Pyxidicoccus xibeiensis: one gene and its partner. The protein of the gene in region 1 interacts with the protein of each later gene in a pairwise test. Links are inferred from orthologs where the notes say so. Each region holds a gene or a part of one and is shown in the gene's direction. Other genes may lie near its edges.

What was found.
Region 2: the proteins of eno (region 1) and rpe interact in binary tests that used the Escherichia coli proteins (3 or more experiments, as listed by UniProt). The link is inferred for Pyxidicoccus xibeiensis from one-to-one orthologs.

The regions. Positions count from the first base shown.
Region 1 is NZ_JAJVKV010000002.1:204,165-213,978, forward strand. What follows is about bases 835-3,826. They hold eno (phosphopyruvate hydratase), read left to right. Parts: upstream 835-1,677; coding sequence 1,678-2,976; downstream 2,977-3,826. Other genes in these bases: LXT23_RS09010 (ADP-ribosylglycohydrolase family protein), read right to left, coding at 835-1,598; surE (5'/3'-nucleotidase SurE), read left to right, coding at 2,982-3,770; LXT23_RS09025 (M23 family metallopeptidase), read left to right, coding at 3,773-3,826. In the rest of the region: LXT23_RS09005 (hypothetical protein), read left to right, coding at 263-439; more of LXT23_RS09010, read right to left, coding at 540-834; more of LXT23_RS09025, read left to right, coding at 3,827-4,729; LXT23_RS09030 (CsgG/HfaB family protein), read left to right, coding at 4,866-5,972; LXT23_RS09035 (tetratricopeptide repeat protein), read left to right, coding at 5,992-7,125; transcriptional repressor LexA, read right to left, coding at 7,174-7,839; LXT23_RS09045 (response regulator), read left to right, coding at 8,036-9,814. UniProt on the Escherichia coli protein: Catalyzes the reversible conversion of 2-phosphoglycerate (2-PG) into phosphoenolpyruvate (PEP). It is essential for the degradation of carbohydrates via glycolysis.
Region 2 is NZ_JAJVKV010000007.1:244,720-254,297, reverse strand. What follows is about bases 6,720-9,475. They hold rpe (ribulose-phosphate 3-epimerase), read left to right. Parts: upstream 6,720-7,647; coding sequence 7,648-8,304; downstream 8,305-9,475. Other genes in these bases: LXT23_RS30240 (response regulator), read right to left, coding at 8,314-8,697; LXT23_RS30250 (GAF and HD-GYP domain-containing protein), read right to left, coding at 6,720-7,476. Also shown: LXT23_RS30275 (glycoside hydrolase family 1 protein), read right to left, coding at 1-1,144; LXT23_RS30270 (hypothetical protein), read left to right, coding at 1,501-1,686; LXT23_RS30265 (NFACT RNA binding domain-containing protein), read left to right, coding at 1,782-3,239; LXT23_RS30260 (hypothetical protein), read left to right, coding at 3,422-4,315; pyk (pyruvate kinase), read left to right, coding at 4,417-5,844; more of LXT23_RS30250, read right to left, coding at 5,965-6,719. UniProt on the Escherichia coli protein: Catalyzes the reversible epimerization of D-ribulose 5-phosphate to D-xylulose 5-phosphate.

The DNA.
Region 1 (9,814 bases):
CCCACGGGTTGTGCGGCTTGCGGGCTGACGCGAGGGCATTAGAATGAACACCATCCCGACCGGATTTTCGGCGTCCATGACATTCCTGCCCCGGTGGCCCTGGCCTGGATGTCGGGTGGCGGACGAGCAACCGTGCGAGATGGCTGCGCCGTGTCGCGTGTGGAACCGGGGTTCTTATTTTGCATCTGAGAGTGGCGGAAATGGTAGTGGGGCGGGACGGGCGTACATCGGGGTACGTAGGCTGAGGGAGACGGAAGGACCCATGCTCGACGCCTTCATCATCGAAGAAATCAAGCGACGTGAGCGCCGCCGGGAGGACCATGACCGGCCCGTGGTGGAGCTGCCGTTGCCGGCTCCCGACGACCGCCCGCGGCGCCGGACGGAGACTGACGACGAGAAGCCCCAGCGGGGCGTGGTGGTCATCGACCTGCTGTCCTGATTCCTGAAACCGCGGCCCTGGCGCCGCACCGTGTGTCCCGAAGCCCGCGTGGGTGTCCTCCAGAGGACGGCCCCCGCGGGCTTCTCGCATCCAGGGGCCTTCAGGCCGCGAGCGCCAGGAGGTGTCTGGGGTGGTACACGTCCCAGAGGGGGCCCTTCACCGTGGCCAGGGCCTCCAGCACGCCCTTGCGCCACGCGGCGGGCAGGGCTTCCTCGCCATGGAACGCCCCCACCAGGGCGCCGGTAATCGCGGCGTGGGCCTCGGTGTCGCCCCCGCGGTGGACGACGTCCAGCAGCGCGGCCTCGGCGGTGGGGGCGTGGAGCAGCTCCCAGAAGGCCAGCCGGAAGGCGACGCGGACGGCGTGCAGCGGCCGGTGCAGGTGCAGCTCCGGGCCGTACAGCTGCGGGTCCTCCTTGCGGGCCAGCTCCAGGTCCTCGCGCAGGAGGGCGGACGCGTGCGTCACCTCGTGGACGTGGTCCTTGTCGGAGCGCCCGAGCGCCGCGCCGGCCACCAGCAGGCCCGACTCCGCGGCGGAGAGCAGGTCCTCGGCCTTCAGCTCCGCGCCGCTGGTGACGGCGCGCGCCAGGGCGGCGTTGAAGGCGGCGCAGGCCAGCTGGCAGCGCGGGTCGAAGTGGGTGAGGGCGGAGTCCTCCAGTGAGGCCTGGGTGCGCGCGGCGGTGTTGCCCGCCAGGTACACGCCCAGCGGCGCGGTGCGGGCCAGGCTCCCCGCGCCGGCGGGCTGGCGGAAGGCCCGCAGCCACACGCGCCGGCCGGCCCCCAGCGGAGGGCCCGCCTGGCAGTCCTCCAGCACCTCCTTCATCGGCTCGCTGACGTCGAAGGCGTGCGGCTGCCAGGCGCGGTAGCGGCGGAGCGCGTCGGCGGCGTCATAGCGCTTGAGGTCCCTCAGGCTGTGGCCGAGGCAGCACGCGAGCTGGACTTCCTCCGTCACCTGCCCCTTGCGCAGCTCGTGGGGCCCCCCGCCCATCAGCTGGGAGTAGGGCCCGTCGGCCGGGGTGGGGAAGGGCACGGAGATGAGGGGCCGGTGCGCGGTGGGCACAGCCAGGGCGTTGCCCACGGCCAGGCCCAGGAGCGCGCCCCGGCGACGCTGGGCGAGGAGGGGATCAGGCCCCCGAGGGGCATTGCGGCGGTTGGGCGGCATTCGACGGGTGGACACTGTAGCAGTGCCGGATGCGACCACGCTTGCCCCCTCCGGGGCCCTCTTCTAGAAACGCCCGCCTATGACCGAGATTGCTCAGATTCTGGCGCGTGAAGTGCTCGACTCCCGCGGCAACCCCACCGTGGAGGCCGAGGTCCTCTTGACGGGTGGCTCCCGAGGCCGCGCGGCGGTGCCGTCCGGGGCCTCCACCGGCGAGCACGAGGCCATCGAGCTCCGTGACGGCGACAAGGGCCGCTACCTGGGCAAGGGCGTGAAGAAGGCCGTGCGCAACGTCATCGACGTGCTGGCCCCGGCGCTGGTGGGCCTGGACGCGGCGGACCAGTTCTCCGTGGACCAGAAGATGCTGGAGCTGGACGGCTCGCCCACCAAGGGCAAGCTGGGCGCCAACGCCATCCTCGCGGTGTCCATGGCGTGCGCGCGCGCCGCGGCGGACGCGCACGGGCTGCCGCTGTACCGGTACGTGGGCGGTGCCCAGGCGCGCACCCTGCCGGTGCCGCTGATGAACATCCTCAACGGCGGCGCGCACGCGGACACCCGCGTGGACGTGCAGGAGTTCATGGTGGTGCCCGCGGGCGCCCCCACCTTCGCGGAAGGGCTGCGCTGGGGCGCGGAGGTGTTCCACGCGCTGAAGAAGATTTTGAAGGGCCGCAAGCTGGCCACCGGCGTGGGCGACGAGGGCGGCTACGCCCCGGACCTGCCGGCCAACGAGGAGGCCCTGAAGCTCATCATGGAGGCCATCGACGCGGCGGGCTTCAAGGCCGGCGAGCAGCTGTTCCTGGCCCTGGACGTGGCGGCCAGCGAGTTCTTCGACAAGGGCAGCAAGAAGTACGGCCTCAAGGGCGAGGGCAAGGAGTACGACTCGTCCGGGCTGCTCGACTACTACCGCGGCCTGTCCGAGCGCTACCCCATCATCTCCATCGAGGACGGCATGGCGGAGGATGACTGGGAGGGCTGGAAGAAGCTCACCGACGCGCTGGGCGGCAAGCTGCAGCTGGTGGGCGACGACCTCTTCGTCACCAACGTGGAGCGGCTGTCGCGCGGAATCGACAGCGGCGTGGCCAACTCCATCCTGGTGAAGGTGAACCAGATTGGCTCGCTGACGGAGACGTTCGACGCCGTGCGCATGGCGCACAAGGCGGGCTTCACGTCGGTGATGAGCCACCGCTCCGGCGAGACGGAGGACACGACGATTGCCGACCTGGCCGTGGCCCTGGACTGCGGGCAGATCAAGACGGGCTCGGCGTCGCGCTCGGACCGCGTGGCCAAGTACAACCAGCTGCTGCGCATCGAGCAGGAGCTGGGCGCGGCCGCCCGCTATGCCGGCAAGTCCGTCTTCCGCTCGCTCGCGCAGAAGAAGTGAGCCCGGTGAGCGACAAGAAACCGCGAATCCTCGTCTCCAACGACGACGGCTACTTCTCCGACGGGCTCAAGGCGCTGGTGGAGGCCGTGAGCCCGCTGGGAGAGGTGTGGGTGGTGGCGCCGGACCGGGAGCAGAGCGCCACCTCGCATGCCATCTCCCTGCACCGGCCGCTGCGCATCAAGGAGGTGCGGGAGCGGTGGTTCGCCGTGGACGGCACCCCGGCGGACAGCGCTTATCTGGCGATCAACCATCTCCTGAAGGATGATCGCCCCACTCTCATGGTGTCCGGCATCAACCACGGTCCGAACCTGGCGGAAGACGTCATGTACTCCGGCACGGTGGCGGCGGCGATGGAGGGGGCCCTGCTCGGGGTGCCCGCCATCGCCTTCAGCCTCGTCGCCCGGGGGACGTTCGACTTCGGCCCGGCGGCCCGCTTCGCGCGCTCGCTGGTGGCCAGCGCGCTGGCGCAGCCCCTGCCGCCGAGGATGCTCCTCAACGTGAATGTCCCCGGTGGCGTGGAGCCGGCGGGCTACGTCGTCACGCGCCAGGGCCGGCACACGTACGGGTACGAGGTGGTGGAGAAGGAGGACCCTCGTGGCCGCAAGTACTACTGGATTGGCGGCAGCGAGTACCAGCACGAGGACATCCCGGGCAGCGACTGCAACGCGGTGCACCGGGACAAGCTCATCTCCATCACCCCGCTGCACTTCGAGCTGACGGACCATCCCCGCATGGCCGAGCTCGCGGGGTGGCGGCTCGACGGCTTCGCCCGGCACGAACCGGACGGTGCCTAGCGTTGCGGCCGTCCGTGTCCAGCCGAGCGGGTGGGGCGCTCCGGGTCTTCCTCGTGGCCGTGCTGTTCGCCGGCTGCGTGGGGCCCCGGGCCGCTGCCCCCGGGCCGGAGACGGCGCTGGACTCAGGCGATGAGTCCTCCTGGACGCGCCCCGCCGTGTCCGGGCCCGCTACGGACACGGGCTCGGGCGCTCCGACGGGGAAGCGGAGCGCGCTGCCGTTCGCCCTGAGGTCGGCGCATCCGGAGCCGGAGCTGGTGTCCGCGCGCCACCGCGTCGCCCCGGGCGAGACGATGTATCGCATCGCGAAGACGTACGGCCTCACGGTGGAGGAACTGGGGGCCGCCAACTCCATCAAGGCCCCGTGGACGCTGGCGGTGGGGCAGGAGCTCGTCGTCCCCGGACAGGAGCGCGAGGCTCCGGAAGAAGTCCTGGCGGAGGCGGACCCGGAGCCGGTGCGGACGTCCGCGGAGGTGCCCCGGCGCCGGGGGCCCACCGTGGCCCGCCGTGAGGAGCCACCTTCGCGTTCCCGTCCGCTGTCGCGTGCCGGCCCGGGCGCTCGGCCGCGGGTGGCCACGCAGGGCATGATCGACTGGCCGCTCAGGGGCGTGCTGTACGGGCGGTTCGGGAAGAAGGGCAAGGAGCCGCATGACGGCGTGGACCTGGCCGCGCCGAAGGGCACACCGGTGAAGACGGCCCAGGCCGGCACGGTGCTCTACGCGGGCGAGCAGCGGGGCTACGGCAACATCGTCATCGTCGAGCACTCGCAGCAGCTCATCACGCTGTACGCGCACAACCAGGATTTGCGCGTGAAGACGGGGCAGCGGGTGCTGCGCGGGCAGGTCATCGCCACCGTGGGCGAGTCGGGCAAGACGTCCGGGCCGCACCTGCACTTCGAGGTCCGCATGGACGGCAAGCCGGTGGACCCGCTCGACTACCTCGGGCCGATGCCGTCGACCTGACGGGGAGCGGCTGTCAGCTCGGACGGGGACCGGCGCGGCGACCCGGTGGACTCGGGCAATCCAGGACCGGCCGTCCGCCACGGGGGCACCAGCCGTTCCTCCGTCAGAAGCCGAGGTGAGGGTAGAGTGTCGCTCCGTGTCGCGCCTCCTCCCGCTGCTGGCCTCCCTCTTCGTCCTCCTCGCTACGGCCGCCCGTGCCCAGACGCCGCCCGTGGAGGGCAGCGCCGACGCCCCGGCCCCGGTGATGGCGGCTCCCGCGGCCGCCCCGGCCGCCCCGGCGAAGGAGTCGCAGAAGGAAGCCCTCGTCGTCGCGGTGCTGGCGCTCGAGTCCAATGAGGCGGGCCGCGACTCCGCGCCCGGTGTCACCTCGCTCATCGTCTCCCGCCTCGCCGAGTCCCCGAGCCTGCGCGTGCTGTCGCAGCGAGACCTCGAGGCCCTGCTCGACGCCGAGCGCCAGCAGCAGCTGCTCGGCGGCGCGCCCTGTGACGGCGGCGCCTGCCTCCAGGAGCTGGCCTCCGTCTCCGGTGCCCGCTACGTCGTCACCGGCCGCCTGGACCGCTTCGGCGACCAGTACCTCCTCACCGCCAACCTCGTGGACACCTTCGGCGGCAGGAGCCTGGCCAGGCCCCGCGCCGAAGCCCCCGAGGCGGACACGCTGCTGCGCACCGCCGGGGCCGTCGCCGACCAGCTCGTCGCCTCGCTCGTCACCCCGGAAGATGGCTTCTCGCCCCGCCCGCTGCTGGGGGGCTCGACGTCGACGGGCGGCGGCGGGCTCACCCTGGGCCTGCGCATCAACAACAACTTCATCCAGAACCTGGCCACCCTGAACCCGGGCGTCGACCTGGAGGTGGGCTACTGGTTCCACCCCGAGTGGGTCGGCTTCGCGCAGCTGGGCTTCTCGTACGTGCGCTCCAACGAGGAGGGCGCCAAGGGCGGGCTCAACGTCCTGCCCAGCGTCATCGGCGCGCGGCACTACCACAACGTCGCGAAGTCCCTGCGTCCCTACTGGGGCCTGGGCCTGGGCGTGCAGCTGTCCTTCGGCGACTTCGGCATCTTCCAGTCCACCGGCCCGCTGCCCACCGTCGTCGGCTTCGTCGGCCTCGAGTACCTCGTCGCCGGCCACGTGGGCATCCAGCTCGAGGCAGGCACCAACGTCGCGCAGGCCGTGCTCGGACTGGCGGACTCCAAGCTGGGTGACGGCCTCAACCTGGACCTCAATGCCGGCATCGCGTACCACTTCTGAGAGTCGGAGCCCCTACCTCATGTCCCCGCGCGTCCTGCCCCTGCTCGCCCTGCTCGCCGCCATCGCGTGCGAGGACTCCACCCCCAAGGTCTCCGCCAAGGACCACGCGGAGGGGCTCTACATCAAGGGCACCGCCGAGTACCTCCAGGGCCAGTTCGAGGCCTCGCTCAAGTCCTTCGAGGCGATGAAGCAGCTCGCCCCGCAGGACCCGCGCCTGCCCGCCGCCCGGGGCGAGGTGTACCTGTCCATGGGCCGCCTCAACGAGGCCGCAGCCGAGTTCGAGGCCGCCCTCGTCCTGGACCCCAAGCGCTCCACCAACTGGAGCCGCCTGGGCTTCATCCAGGCCCAGCTCGGCAAGGTGTCCGAGGCCCAGAGCTCGCTGCGCAAGGCCATTGGCCTGTTCCCCAACGACTTCAACGCCCTGGAGGCCCTGGGCGAGCTGCACCTCAAGAAGGGCGAGCACACCGAGGCCGTCCGCCACTTCACCCTGGCCTCCAACGCGGCGTCCGGCGAGGCGAAGTCCGCCCTCCTCATGCGCGCCCTGGACGTGCTGTCGCAGCAGGGCCGGCACGCGGAGGTCCTCGCGCTGGCGCAGAAGGGCGTGTCCGAGGGGACTCGCTCCGCCGAGGTGCTCACCGCCCTGGGGGACGCGCTCGTCCACGCCGGGAAGCTCCCCGAGGCCGCCGCCGCCTACCAGGACGCCGCGGGCCTGGCCCCGAGAGACCCGACGCTCTGGGAGCTGGTTGGCGAAATCCACATGCGCCTGGACAAGCCCGGCGAGGCCATCTCCGCCTACCAGGAGTCCCTGAAGGTGAAGGACCGGGCCGTCGTCCACGTGGCCCTCGCCCGCGTCCACCTGGCCATGAACAACCGCGCCGCCGCGGAGGACGAGCTCACCGCCGCGCTCGCGTCCGTCTCCGGCAAGGACACCCGCGAGCTGCGCGACCTGGCCGGCCTGCTCTCCGACCTGGACCGCAAGCCGGATGCGCTGCGCATCCTCGCCAGCCTCAGCGCCGAGGAGGATTACGTGAAGGACGCCGAGCTGCAGCTCACCACCGCCCGGCTGGCGCGGGAGCTGAAGGACACCTCGGTGCAGCAGGCCGCGTGCGCTCGCGCCACCGCGGCCGATGCTGGCGTGAAGAAGTGCCCGTGAGGCGTGCCCGGGCCCGGTGAACGGGGCCCGGAGCTGAAACCGCGCTGGCTAGACGCGCCCGCCCTGGAGCTTGCGGTACACGCCCACCACCTGGCCCAGAATCATGGTCGAGCGGAAGTCCGCGCGGCTCACGTAGATGGGCTGCATGGTGGCGTTGGCCGGCTGGAAGCGGATGCGCTCGCCCTCCGGGTAGTAGCGCTTCACCGTGGCCTCGTCCTCGATGAGGGCCACCACGATGTCACCCGGCTGGGCCGCCGGCGTCTTCTTCACGAAGAGGTAGTCGCCGTCGTGGATGCCGTCGTCAATCATCGACTGCCCCTTCACGCGCAGGGCGAAGACCTCGCGGCCGTTCACCCCCCCGAGCAGGAAGCTGTCGATCTTGACCGAGTCCTCCATGTGCTCCTGCGCGAGCAGGGGGGCACCGGCCGCCACCTTGCCCAGCAGGGGCACCTCCACCATGCCCGCTTCCTTCTTCATCCCCAGGCCCAGCGCGAGCCTCGCCCGCTTGGTGGGCACCAGGGAGCGGCTCTGCTGCTCGCCCCGGTTCAGGTAGCCCTTGCGCTCCAGGGCCTTGAGGTGGTCGTTCACCCCGTTGGTGGAGCGGATGTCCATCTGCTCGCCAATCTCGCGGATGGTCGGCGGGAAGCCCCGCGTCTCCGTCTCCTTGACGATGAAGCTCAGAATCTCGCGCTGGCGTTCCGTAAGCTCTTCCATCCGCTCCCTCCCTCGGCCGGCGCCCCGATAGGGGCTCGGGCGTGCAGGCAACAGGCTTTCAGTGTCACTTTCCCTGAACAGACGTGTAGAGTCAATTCGTTCGGCGTCCCCCCGCGTACTCACCGTGCGTGCTGAACGGTCGCCTTTCTCACACCTTGAGGAAGGACGTTGATCTCTGCGTACAATTCCTCCCGCCTTGTCCGAGCCCCGCCACACGCTGCTGTTCGTCGATGACGAGGCCGACGTCCTCGACATCCTCACGCGGATGTTTCAGCGCCGGTATCGGGTGCTGACGGCCTCCAGTGGTACGGCCGCGCTCGAAATCCTGCGTCGCGAAACGGTGGACGTGCTCGTCACGGACCAGCGCATGCCGGAGATGTCCGGCATCGAGCTGGCGGCCACGGCGCGCGCCGAGGGCCTCGACGTCACCACGCTGCTGCTCACCGGGTACACGGACCCGGAGGACATCATCGCGGCCATCAACCGCGGCCAAGTGTACCGGTACATCACCAAGCCGTGGGACGTGAACGACCTGCTCATCACCGTGAAGAACGCGGTGGAGTTCACGCAGCTGCGGCGGGACAAGGAGCGGCTCATCCGCCAGCTCCACCAGCGCGTGGAAGCGCTCTTCGTCCTGTACGAGGTCAGCCGCGCCAGCGCCAACGACCCGGCCAGCTACGACAACATCATCGACCGGGTGCTCATCGCCGTGGCGCGGGTGCTGCCGTACGACTGCGGCGCGGCGCTCATCGCCCCGGACGAGTCGCGCAGCGTCACGCTGCGCCTGCGCTGCCACGGCACGGTGGGGGAGAAGGCGCTGCTGGGCGTGAAGGAGTCCATGCTCGGCGCGTACCGCAAGAGCAGCGGCCTGCTGCTGCCGGAGGACCGCGTGATTACGCGCGTGGCCGGCACCACCACGCAGGACGCCACCGCGGCTACGGTGTACCCCAGCCAGCTCACGGTGAACCTGGTGGCCGGCGGGCGCCCGGTGGGCATGCTGTCGCTGTTCAGCCTGCGGCCCGACGCCTTCACCGAGGACGACGGCGTGCTGCTGGACGTCCTGGCCAACCAGACCGCGGACGCCATCCAGTCCCTGCGCTCGGCGGAGGAAGAGGCCCGCCACCGCATGGAGCGGATGGTGGAGTCCATGGCGGACGGCGTGGTCCTCACCGACGAGAAGAACGACATCGTGGTGATGAACCCGGCCGCGCGGCGCCTCCTGCAGGCGGGCGACGACCCGGAGGCGCACACCACCAAGATGATGGAGGAGCGGCTGGGCTTCCAGCCCTTCCACCTGGTGCGCGGCTGGGAGTACAGCGGCAGCCAGATCCTGCGCGAGGAGGTGAAGCTCTTCGAGCGGCACGTGCAGGTCACCGTCACGCCGGTGAGCGACGCGCGCGGCAACCTGCGCGGCGTGTGCGTGGTGCTGCGCGACATCACCGACCAGAAGCGGCTGGAGGAGCGCAAGGACGAGTTCGTCTCCATGGTGAGCCACGAGCTGCGCACGCCGCTCACGTCCATCTCCGGCGCGCTGGACCTGGTGCTCAACTTCATGGCCGGCGACATCAACGACCGGCAGCGCCGCTACCTGTCGCTGGCGAAGGACTCCACCGAGAAGCTCAACGCCATCGTCGACGACCTCTTGGATTTGTCGAAGTTCGCCAAGGGCCGGCTGCGGATGAACTTCGAGGTGGCGTACCTCGACGAGCTGATTCAACGCGTGGTGGAGAAGTACGGCCCCGCCTTCGGCGAGAAGCGCATCCTGGTGAAGCCCGTGCTGCCCAGGCATCCGCTGCGCGTGCTGGCCGACCCGAACCGCCTCAACCAGGTCCTCAACAACCTGCTCAACAACGCGGTGAAGTTCACCCCGGAGGGCGGCGAGGTGCGGGTGGAGCTGCACGCCACCAGCAGCCTGCCGGGCTACGTGGTGGTGTCCTGCTGGAACAGCGGCGACCCCATCGCCGAGGACAGCCTG
Region 2 (9,578 bases), on another replicon or contig:
CGGCCAGCACCTGGGCCAGGTGCGAGTGGAGGTAGTGGGGCCGGCGCGCGCCGCCGCGGTCATCGATGCCGTTCTCCGTAATCCACACCGGCCGCCCGTAGCGCTTCACCTCGCGCAGCGTCTGGAGGAAGCCCTCGGGCCAGTCCTCCCAGCCGATGTCGGTGAGGCCGCGGCCCCGCGTGTCGCGGTACTTGAACTCGATGAAGGGCGGGCGCGGCACGAAGCGCAGGTGCGCGCGGGTGTAGTAGTTCACCCCGATGAACTCCGCCGAGTCCCGCGCGGCGGGGATGTCCACGCGCGTGGAGGCCACGCCCGGCATGGTGATGCGCAGCTTCCCGCTGGCCAGCGCCTCGTGGAAGGCGTGGTTGTAGGCCTGGGCGCTCAGCCGCACCAGCGCGCGGTCCATCGGGTGCCACCACCGGTCCGGCGCGAAGGCGAGCATGTTCTGGGAGATGCCCAGCTCCACGCGGCCCAGCCGCGCCAGCAGCTCCTCGCGCGCGGCCACGTGCGCGCGCACCATGTTCTCCAGCGCCCGCATGGTGAGGTTGCCATCGGCGATGCCTGGTGGGATGGCGCCCTGGAGGTAGCCGCCCAGCAGCAGCACCATCGGCTCGTTGAAGGAGATGATGAGCGCGTCCAGCCCCTCGAGCAGCGCCGCGCACTGGCGCGCGTACTGGCGGAAGGCGTCCACGCTGGCTGGCAGGTGCCACGGCGTCTCGCGGTGGAACCAGGTGGGGTGGGTGAAGTGGTGCAGTGTCACCACCGGCCGCAGCCCCCGGGCCTTCATCTTGAGGAGCCGCTCGCGGTACGCCTCCAGCACCGCGCCGTCGTACCGCCCGCGCTCGGGCTCGATTCGCGCCCACTCCAGGGAGATGCGGAACGCGGTGGCGCCCACCGCGCGCGCCAGGCCGTAGTCCTCCTCGTAGCGGTTCCAGTGGTCCACCGCGCGGCCGCAGCGGGCGTGGGGCTCCTTCAGCTTCCCGGCGCGCTCCCACTCGGCCCAGTCGTTCTCGATGCCGCCCTCCACCTGGTACGCCGACGTCGCGACGCCGAAGGTGAAGTCCGCGGGGAAGGTGGCCAGCTCGGTGGTTCGCGTGGCGGTGGGCTCGGAAGTGGGCTCGGTGGTGGGCACGGAGGCGCTCATGGTGGTGGCGCACCGTAGACCCCACCCTCCACCGCGAAAAGCGTCCCGTGCCACATGCCTGTAGGCCGCGTGCGCCGCCGCGCCGCGCGTGCGCGATCGCCCGAAACGCGTCCGGAGCCGGAAATTCGGCCTCGCGCGCGACGCCTCAAAACGCTCCGGAGTGTCCGCGAGGCACCGTTTCGGGCGTCCGGAAGCGCCCGATGCCGAAAAATCGGCCTCGCCGCGCGATGCAATACATCACCATGCGTTGACACACGCGCATGTCACCCGTACTCTTCACTTCAAGCACTCACTCCCATCAAGAAGAGTGCAGGGTCCTGGTTGACGGGGCCAAATCACTGAACCGGAGGTTTCTGATGGCTGCCAAGAAGAAGACCGCGAAGAAGGCGACCGCGAAGAAGACCACGACCCGCAAGACGGCGGGCAAGACGGCCAAGAAGGCGGCGGCCAAGAAGGGCGGCGCTCGCAAGGCCGCTCGCAAGGCTCCTGCCCGCAAGCGGGCGAGCAAGAGCGCCGCGGCCCCGGCCACGCCGGAGTCCTGAGCACTCAGTCGTCATGAGCGGACGTGAGTTGACGTCCGGTGAACGGCTCGGCGAAACCCGCCGGGCCGTTTTCATTTCTGGCGATAGGAGTGGCCGTGTCGCTGCGTCCCGTGGAGCTGGAGCAGGTGGTGGCCGAGGTAGGAGCGCGCCTCACCGGTGCGGTGGCGCAGAAGGCGTGGTGCCCGCTGTCGCGGCTGGCCTACCTGGAGCTGCGGGTGCCGGGCCACTCGGTGGTGCTGTGCCTGTGCGCGGAAGGTGAGCTGTCGCGGGTGTCGGCGGCCCAGGAGCGCTTCCCCACGCCGGGCGAGCCCGCGCCCTTCCAGCGGTGGCTGCGGGGCGAGCTGACCGGCTTCAAGCTGCAGGGCGCCCGCTGGCGCGACGCGGAGCGGGTGGTGGAGCTGGACTTCGAGCGCGAGGACGTGCGCCGCCGTCTGGTGCTCGAGCTGGGCGCGCCCGGCGGTCTCTTCCTCCTGAGCGACAGTGGCCGGGTGCTGATGCACTCCGGAGAGGGCTTCGCCCAGCGCCGCAACCTGTACCCGGGCATGGCGTGGACGCCCCCGGAGCCGCTGCCCCCAGAGGCGCTGGCGAAGGGGCGGAGCGCACCCTCGCGCCTCGTCCCTGTCGAGGGAGCTGACCTGCCGTATGCCCGCGCCGCGGAAGGGCTGCTGGGCGCGCGGGACAAGACGAGCCGCGCCGAGAGCATCCGCCGCCGGCTGGCGCAGCCGTACCGCGCGCGCCTCAAGCGCTCCTCGCGCACGCTGGAGAAGGTCCGCGCCGAGGCGGGCCGGGGGCCGGAGGCCGAGGAGCACCGGCACGTGGGCGAGCTCCTGGCGCAGAACCTCTACCGCCTCAAGCGGGGCGCCACCGAGGTGACGCTCACCGAGTACACGGAGGAGGGCGAGCGCGAGGTGAAGGTGGTGCTGGACCCCAAGCGCACGCCGAAGGAGGAGGCGGACTGGCACTTCCACCAGTACCGGCGCCTCCTGCGCGGCGTGGAGCAGGCGCGCCACCGCGAGGCGGAGCTGGCCCGCGAGGTGGCGCAGGCGCAGTCCGCGCTCGAGCAGATTGAGCGGATGGACGAGGCCATGCTGCTGGCGCAGGTGGAGGTGCTGCACCTGGCCACGGGCGCCGAGGGGGCGCCGGAGGGGCGGCCCTTCAAGGAGTACGTGGGCCACGCCGGGGCGCGCATCTGGGTGGGCCGCGGCTCCGAGGACAACGACACGCTGACCTTCAAGGTCGCCCGGCCGTGGCACCTGTGGCTGCACGCGCGCGGCGTCCCGGGCAGCCACGTGGTGCTCCCGCTGGAGAAGGGCCAGGAGGTGGCGCAGGAGGTGCTGCTGGACGCGGCGCACCTGGCGCTGCACCACTCGGGCGCCAAGGGCGAGCCGCGCGGCGAGGTCAGCTACGTGCCGGTGAAGTTCGTGCGCAAGGTGAAGGGCGGCGGGCACGGGCAGGTGAGCTTCACGCGGGAGAAGACCTTCGTCGTGCGCATGGAGCCCGAGCGGCTGGAGCGGCTGCTCAAGTCCCGCCACGCGGACGCTCCCTCGCCCTGACTGACGTCATGCCCTGGAGGATGGGAAGAATTCCTCCGGCGGACGGACGCCCGCTGGCCTGTTACGTGGCGGCTGTCAACGGTGACACGCGGAATGCGGGCGCGAGGCTCCCGGTTGACGGGCTGACGGAGGGGAGGCAGGCAGGTGGCGCCGGCCTTGAGTCCGGGGAGTTGGCGGCTACGATGGGCGGCCGAGTGACCCCCGAGCACCTCAGCCAGATGTCCTTCTTTCCTCGTGGCATGTCCGCGGCCAATCGGGCCACGGCGGCCACGGAGCCGCAGCAGGCCCAGGGGGTGATGACGCCCGCCCCCGTCCCGCCGCAGCCCCGGCCTCCTCCGCCGCGCAACCGCGTGGCCGAGGAAGCGCCGCGCATGCTCACCCTTTCCCCGACGCGCGAGGAGCTGTGGACGCGCGCCGAGTCGCTGGCCTGGCGCCTGAGCGCGGAGCTGGGCATGCCGGTGCGGCTGTCGGTGACGGACAACCGCTCCACCATGGTGTCCTTCCGCCGGGGCGGCAACGCGCTCGCGCTCCGGCTGCACCACATGTTCCTGGACGCGCCCGAGCCCGTGGTGCGCGCGGTGGCGGACTACGCCGGCCGCGGCCACCGCGGCGCGGGCGGCATCCTCGACGAGTACATCCGGGGCCAGCAGCCGCGCATCCGCCAGGTGCGCCGCGAAACGGACGCGGACCTCAACGCCCGGGGCCGCTGCTTCGACCTGCAGGCGCTTTACGACGGGGTCAACGCCGCCCATTTTCAGGGCCTCATCCAGGCCCGCATCGGCTGGGGCCGCATGCCGCCCCGCCGGCGCCGCAAGTCCATCCGCCTGGGCGTCTACGACCACCAGACGCGCGAGATTCGCATCCACCCGGCGCTCGACAGCCCGGAGGTGCCCGCCTTCTTCGTGGAGTTCATCGTCTTCCACGAGATGCTCCACCAGCTCTTCCCGAGCAACGCGCGGGGCGGGCGTCGCGTGCACCACCCGCGCGCCTTCCGTGAGAGGGAGCGGACCTTCCCGCATTACGCCGCCGCGTTGCGTTGGGAACGGGAGAACCTCGGCGTGCTGTTGCGCGGGTGAAGGCTCCTTCGTTCGCTGGCTCATTTACCGTTTTACCGAGCGAGGGACCTCATGGAGCGTGCTTGACGCATCCATGAGGTACACCCATCCTCCCGAGCCCTATGCGAAGAGCGAAGATTGTCTGCACCCTCGGTCCCGCGAGTCAGAGCCAGGAGATGCTGGAAGCGCTCCTGGAGAACGGGATGGATGTCGCCCGCCTCAACTTCTCCCACGGCAGCCACGAGCAGCACGCGGAGAACATCGCCAAGCTGCGCGCCGCCTCGCTGAAGGTGCGCAAGGCGGTGGGCATCCTCGGTGACCTCCAGGGCCCGAAGATTCGCACCGGCCGGTTCGTCAAGGGCAGCACCGAGCTGAAGGAAGGCGGCACCTTCCACATCACCACGGACGAGACGGTGCCGGGCACGGACGACATCGTGTCCACCACGTACCCGTTCCTGGCGGCGGACGTGAATCCGGGCGACCGCATCCTCCTGGACGACGGCTTGCTGGAGCTGCACGTCCTGGAGACGGACAAGCAGAAGCTCATCAAGACGCGCGTCATCCACGGCGGCACGCTGAAGAACAACAAGGGCATCAACCTGCCCGGCGTGGCGGTGCGCGCGGATGCGCTCACGCCCAAGGACCGCGAGGACCTGGTCTTCGGAATCAAGGCCGGCGTGGACTTCATCGCCCTGTCTTTCGTGCGTCAGCCGTCGGACATGGACACCGCCCGCCAGGCCATGGCCGAGGTGGGGCGGCAGGTGCCCATCATCGCCAAGCTGGAGAAGCCGGAGGCCATCGCCCGGCTGGACGCCATCCTCGACAAGACGGACGGCGTCATGGTGGCGCGTGGTGACCTCGGCGTGGAGATTCCCCCCGAGGAGGTGCCGGCCGTCCAGAAGGACATCATCCGGCGCTCCAACCTGCGCGGCCTGCCCGTCATCGTGGCCACGCAGATGCTGAACTCGATGATTGACAACCCGCGCCCCACGCGCGCCGAGGCGAGCGACGTGGCCAACGCCGTGTACGACGGCGCGGACGCGGTGATGCTCTCGGGCGAGACGGCGAGCGGCAAGTTCCCCATCGAGTCCGTGCAGATGATGGAGCGCATCATCCTGGCGGCGGAGTCCTCGTCGCGCTCCCAGGTCGTGCCGCGCTTCATCGAGGCCCCGCTGGGGCTGCCCCAGCACTTCCCGGACGTGATTGCCCGGGTGGCGTGCGAGGCGGCCAAGGCGAGCGGAGCGTCGCTGATTGCCGCCTTCACCCTGTCGGGCGTGACGGCGCGGCTGCTGGCGCACTACCGGCCGCCGGTGCCGATTGTCGCCTTCAGCCCCAACCAGGAAGTGCGGCGCCGGCTGGCGCTGCTGTGGGGCGTGGTGCCGCGCGTGCTGGAGCCCATCCAGGAGACGGAGGCCATGGTGCGGCGCGTGGAGGAGGAACTCCTCGCGCGAGGCCTGGGCCGCAAGGGCGACCGCATCGTCATCGTCTTCGGTGCGCCGGTGGGCCAGCCCGGGAAGATCAACAGCCTCCGGCTGCACACCATCGGCTGAGCTGACGCTGCGTCGTGAGGGGGCCCGACAGTCCGGGCTCCTTCAGCGGCCCCGGGCTTGCGCGTGCCCGAGGAGGGCGCAGCGTGAGGGACCCCGGAGGCGCGTGGGGCCCCGCTGCCGTCAGGGCGCCTTGTTCCCGTGGAGCGCGCGGCGGGGAATCTCGGCCTCGACGAAGACGGTGAACAGCTCCTTGTCGAGCTGGCCGGAGTCCGCCTCGCGCTTGAGGATGTCGAGCGCGAGCGTGTGGGGCACGGCCTTCTTGTAGGGCCGGTCGCTGGCGGTGAGCGCGTCGTAGATGTCGGAGATGGACATCATCCGGGACTGGACGGGGATGGCCTTCTCGGCGCGCGGGTAGCCGGTGCCGTCGAGCTTCTCGTGGTGCGCGTAGGCGATTTCGGGCACCCGGCGCAGGGTGCGCGTCCACGGAATCTGGGTGAGGAAGCGGTAGGTGTGCTCGACGTGGCTCTCGATTTCGCGGCGCTCCTCGGGAGAGAGGGTGCCGCGGGTGATGGAGAGCGACTGGATTTCGCGGGGCAGGAGCAGGGGCTGCGCCTGGTCGTGGGCGTCCGAGTACTGGAGCTTGCCCAGCTCGTGGAGGCGCTCGAAGCCGCCCTGGGCGAGCACGGTGGGGCGGTTGCAGGTGAGGATGAAGTCGAAGACCTCGTCGAGCTTCTTCAGCTCGGTGGTGAGGCGCTCGTTCTCCTCGCCCTCGATTTCCGCCAGGAACCGGTCGCCGCGAATCCTCACGGCCTCCAGCCGGCGGCGGTAGCTCTGGAGCTGCAAGTCCTTGCGGGCGAGCTGGAAGCGGGCGCGCAGGCCCTCCAGCTCGTGCGGGTAGAGCTTCTCCGCCTTGACGAGCACCGGCTCGCGCACGCCCACCTTGCCGAAGTCGTGCAGCAGCGACGCGTAGCGCAGCTCCTGGAGCTCCACGGCGGAGAAGCGCACGTTGGCGTAGGGGCCGGTGGTCAGGTGCTCCAGCGCCTGGGCCATCGTCACGGTGAGGTCGGCCACGCGGCCGGAGTGGCCCGCGGTGGTCGGGTCTCTGGCTTCGATGGCGACGACGGAGGCGGAGACGAAGCCCTCGAAGAGGCGGTTGATTTCCTCGTGGAGCAGGGCGTTCTCGATTGCGCCGGCGGCCTGGGCGCCCAGGGCGAGCAGCAGCTCCTCGTCCTCGGCGTTGAAGCCGCCGTCGAGCTTGTTGAGGGCCTGGATGACGCCCGTCACCTCGCCGTGGGCGTCGCGCATGGGGACGCAGAGGATGGTCTTCGTCTGGTAGCCGCTGGACACGTCGAACGAGCGGTTGAAGCGCGGGTCCGAGTAGGCGTCGGGGATGTTGATGACGGTGCCCGTCTGGGCGACCTGGCCGGCGATGCCGCTGCCGACGGGGAGGCGGATTTCGCTCTTGGAGCCCTGGGCCACCTTGCTCCACAGCTCGTTGCGCTCGCGGTCCAGGATGAAGAGCGAGCAGCGGTCCGCCTCCACCACCTTGGTGGCTTCGAAGAGGATGAGGGGGAGGAGCAGGTCGAGGTCGTGCTCGGCGCTCATCGCCTTGGCGACATCCAGGATGGACGTCAGCTTCGCCAGGCGGCGGCCGAGGTCGGGAGGCTGTGGCTGGGCGGGCTGGGAAAGCACCGGGGCGGCTCCGGGAGAAGCGGCCAGCGGCCGCGAAGGGCATCAGGGTTGTAGCACGGCCGGCGGGGCGGTCGCCCGCGGGGCCCACCTGCTCGGTCTCCTGCTGTCCGGTGGACGCTGCCGGGCACGTTCCACGCCACCGGAATGGCGGAAGCGGGTATGAAGCGCCGCATGAACCGGCGCCCCGTCCGCATCTCTCCCTCGCTGTTGTCCTGTGATTTCGGCCGTCTGGCGGACGAGGTCCGCGCCGTGGAGGCCGCGGGCGCGGATTGGGTTCACGTGGATGTCATGGATGGCCGGTTCGTCCCGAACATCACGATTGGTCCGGTGGTGGTGGAGGCCATCAAGCGTGTGGCGACGAAGCCGCTGGACGTACACCTGATGATTGTGGAGCCGGAGCGCTACGTGGAGGCGTTCGCGAAGGCGGGGGCGGACGTGCTGACGGTGCACGTGGAGGCGAGCCCGCACCTGCACCGGACGCTGCAGCAGATTCGGAATGCGGGGGCGAAGCCGGCGGTGGTGCTGAACCCGAGCACGCCGCTGTCGGCGATTGAAGAGGTGCTGGGCGAGGTGGAGATGGTGCTGCTGATGAGCGTGAACCCGGGCTTTGGCGGGCAGAGCTTCATCGAGTCCACGGTGGACAAGGTGCGCCGGCTGCGCGCGATGTTCGACGAGCGCGGCCTGGACACGGACATCGAGGTGGACGGCGGCATCAACGCCGAGACGGCGAAGCGGGTGGTGGCGGCCGGGGCCACGGTGCTGGTGGCGGGCAGCTACGTGTTCGGCTCGAAGGACTACGCGCAGGCCATCCGCTCGCTGCGGCCCTGAGGGGCGGCGCTAGGCGCGGGTACGGGCGACCGTGGTGGCGAGGCGTGCGACGCGGGTCATGAAGGTGGGGTCGAAGGGCTTCACCTCGTAGTCGTCTGCGCCGAGCTCGAAGCAGACGTGGCGGGTGAACTGGTCCTCGACGCCGCTGAGGATGATGACCTTGCAGTCGCGGGTGGACGGGTCCTGCTTGAGCTGGGCGAGGAGGTCGCGTCCGTCCTGGTGCTGGTTGATGTCCAGGATGATGACGGCGGGGCGGTGCTCCCGGGCCAGCTCGAGGACGCGCTCGGACGTGGTGTCCGAGATACACGTCAGCCCTGACCGCTTCGCCTCGCGTGCAAGGGCCGAGACGATGAGGGGTTCGTCATCGGAGATGAGGACGACGGGGGGCGCCATGGGTTCGTGCTGCTGCAATTCAGTGTGACCTTCTTAACGAAGCAAGACTTGTTCCTCTCCGGAAGTACCGGAATGTCGGGGTGTTGGGAAGCAAAGAAGCGGGTCCGTGGTGAATTCCGGGTCTGCCTGGACCCCTGGCAGGGAAGCAGGTTGGGGGAGGGGAGGAGGGGAAAGAAAAGGTGATCCGAGGGCGTTGACTCAGCCGGGCGGCTCGGGTACTACCGCCCGCACTTCGCCGGTCCCGAGAAGCACCACCGGCGGACGTACATATCGGGGAGTGGCTCAGCCTGGTAGAGCACTTGGTTCGGGACCAAGGGGTCGCAGGTTCAAATCCTGTCTCCCCGACCATTCAAAGGGCGCGGAATCCTTGGAGAAATCCAAGGGTCCGCGCCCTTCGTTTTTCCGGGGCTTGACCGGTTGGTAGCGGCCCGGCAGCGGAGTCCGCGCGAAGCCGGCGGAGGGGCGACCCCGACCCTGTCCGTGCGGTGGCGTGAGGTGACCGCTCGGCGTGGGGCCTACCCTATCCCCTGAACCACATGTAGACGTGCTCCGAGCCTGGGGCTGGCTTCATCCGGCCAGCGCGTGACGAGCGCGCTCCAGCGGGTCCATGGACCGGCACTGGCGGCCACTTCTCAGCCCACCGTGGAGAGTGTGCCGGGCGCGACTTGGCAAGATGACTCCCACCTCCATCGTTGGGCTCACCCCGCCATCGCGCTGCCCTGATGCACCCGGAGTGGGCGGGAGTGTGCCGTGCAGTCGTTGATGGTGGTGGTGTGCTTCAGACCCATCGACACCATCCGGTGGAATGGGGCCTCAACGTCCGCAGGTTCCGCGTGCGCAGCGGGACTCGTTGTTCTCGGTGGGTTGTCCAGGCGTCACGG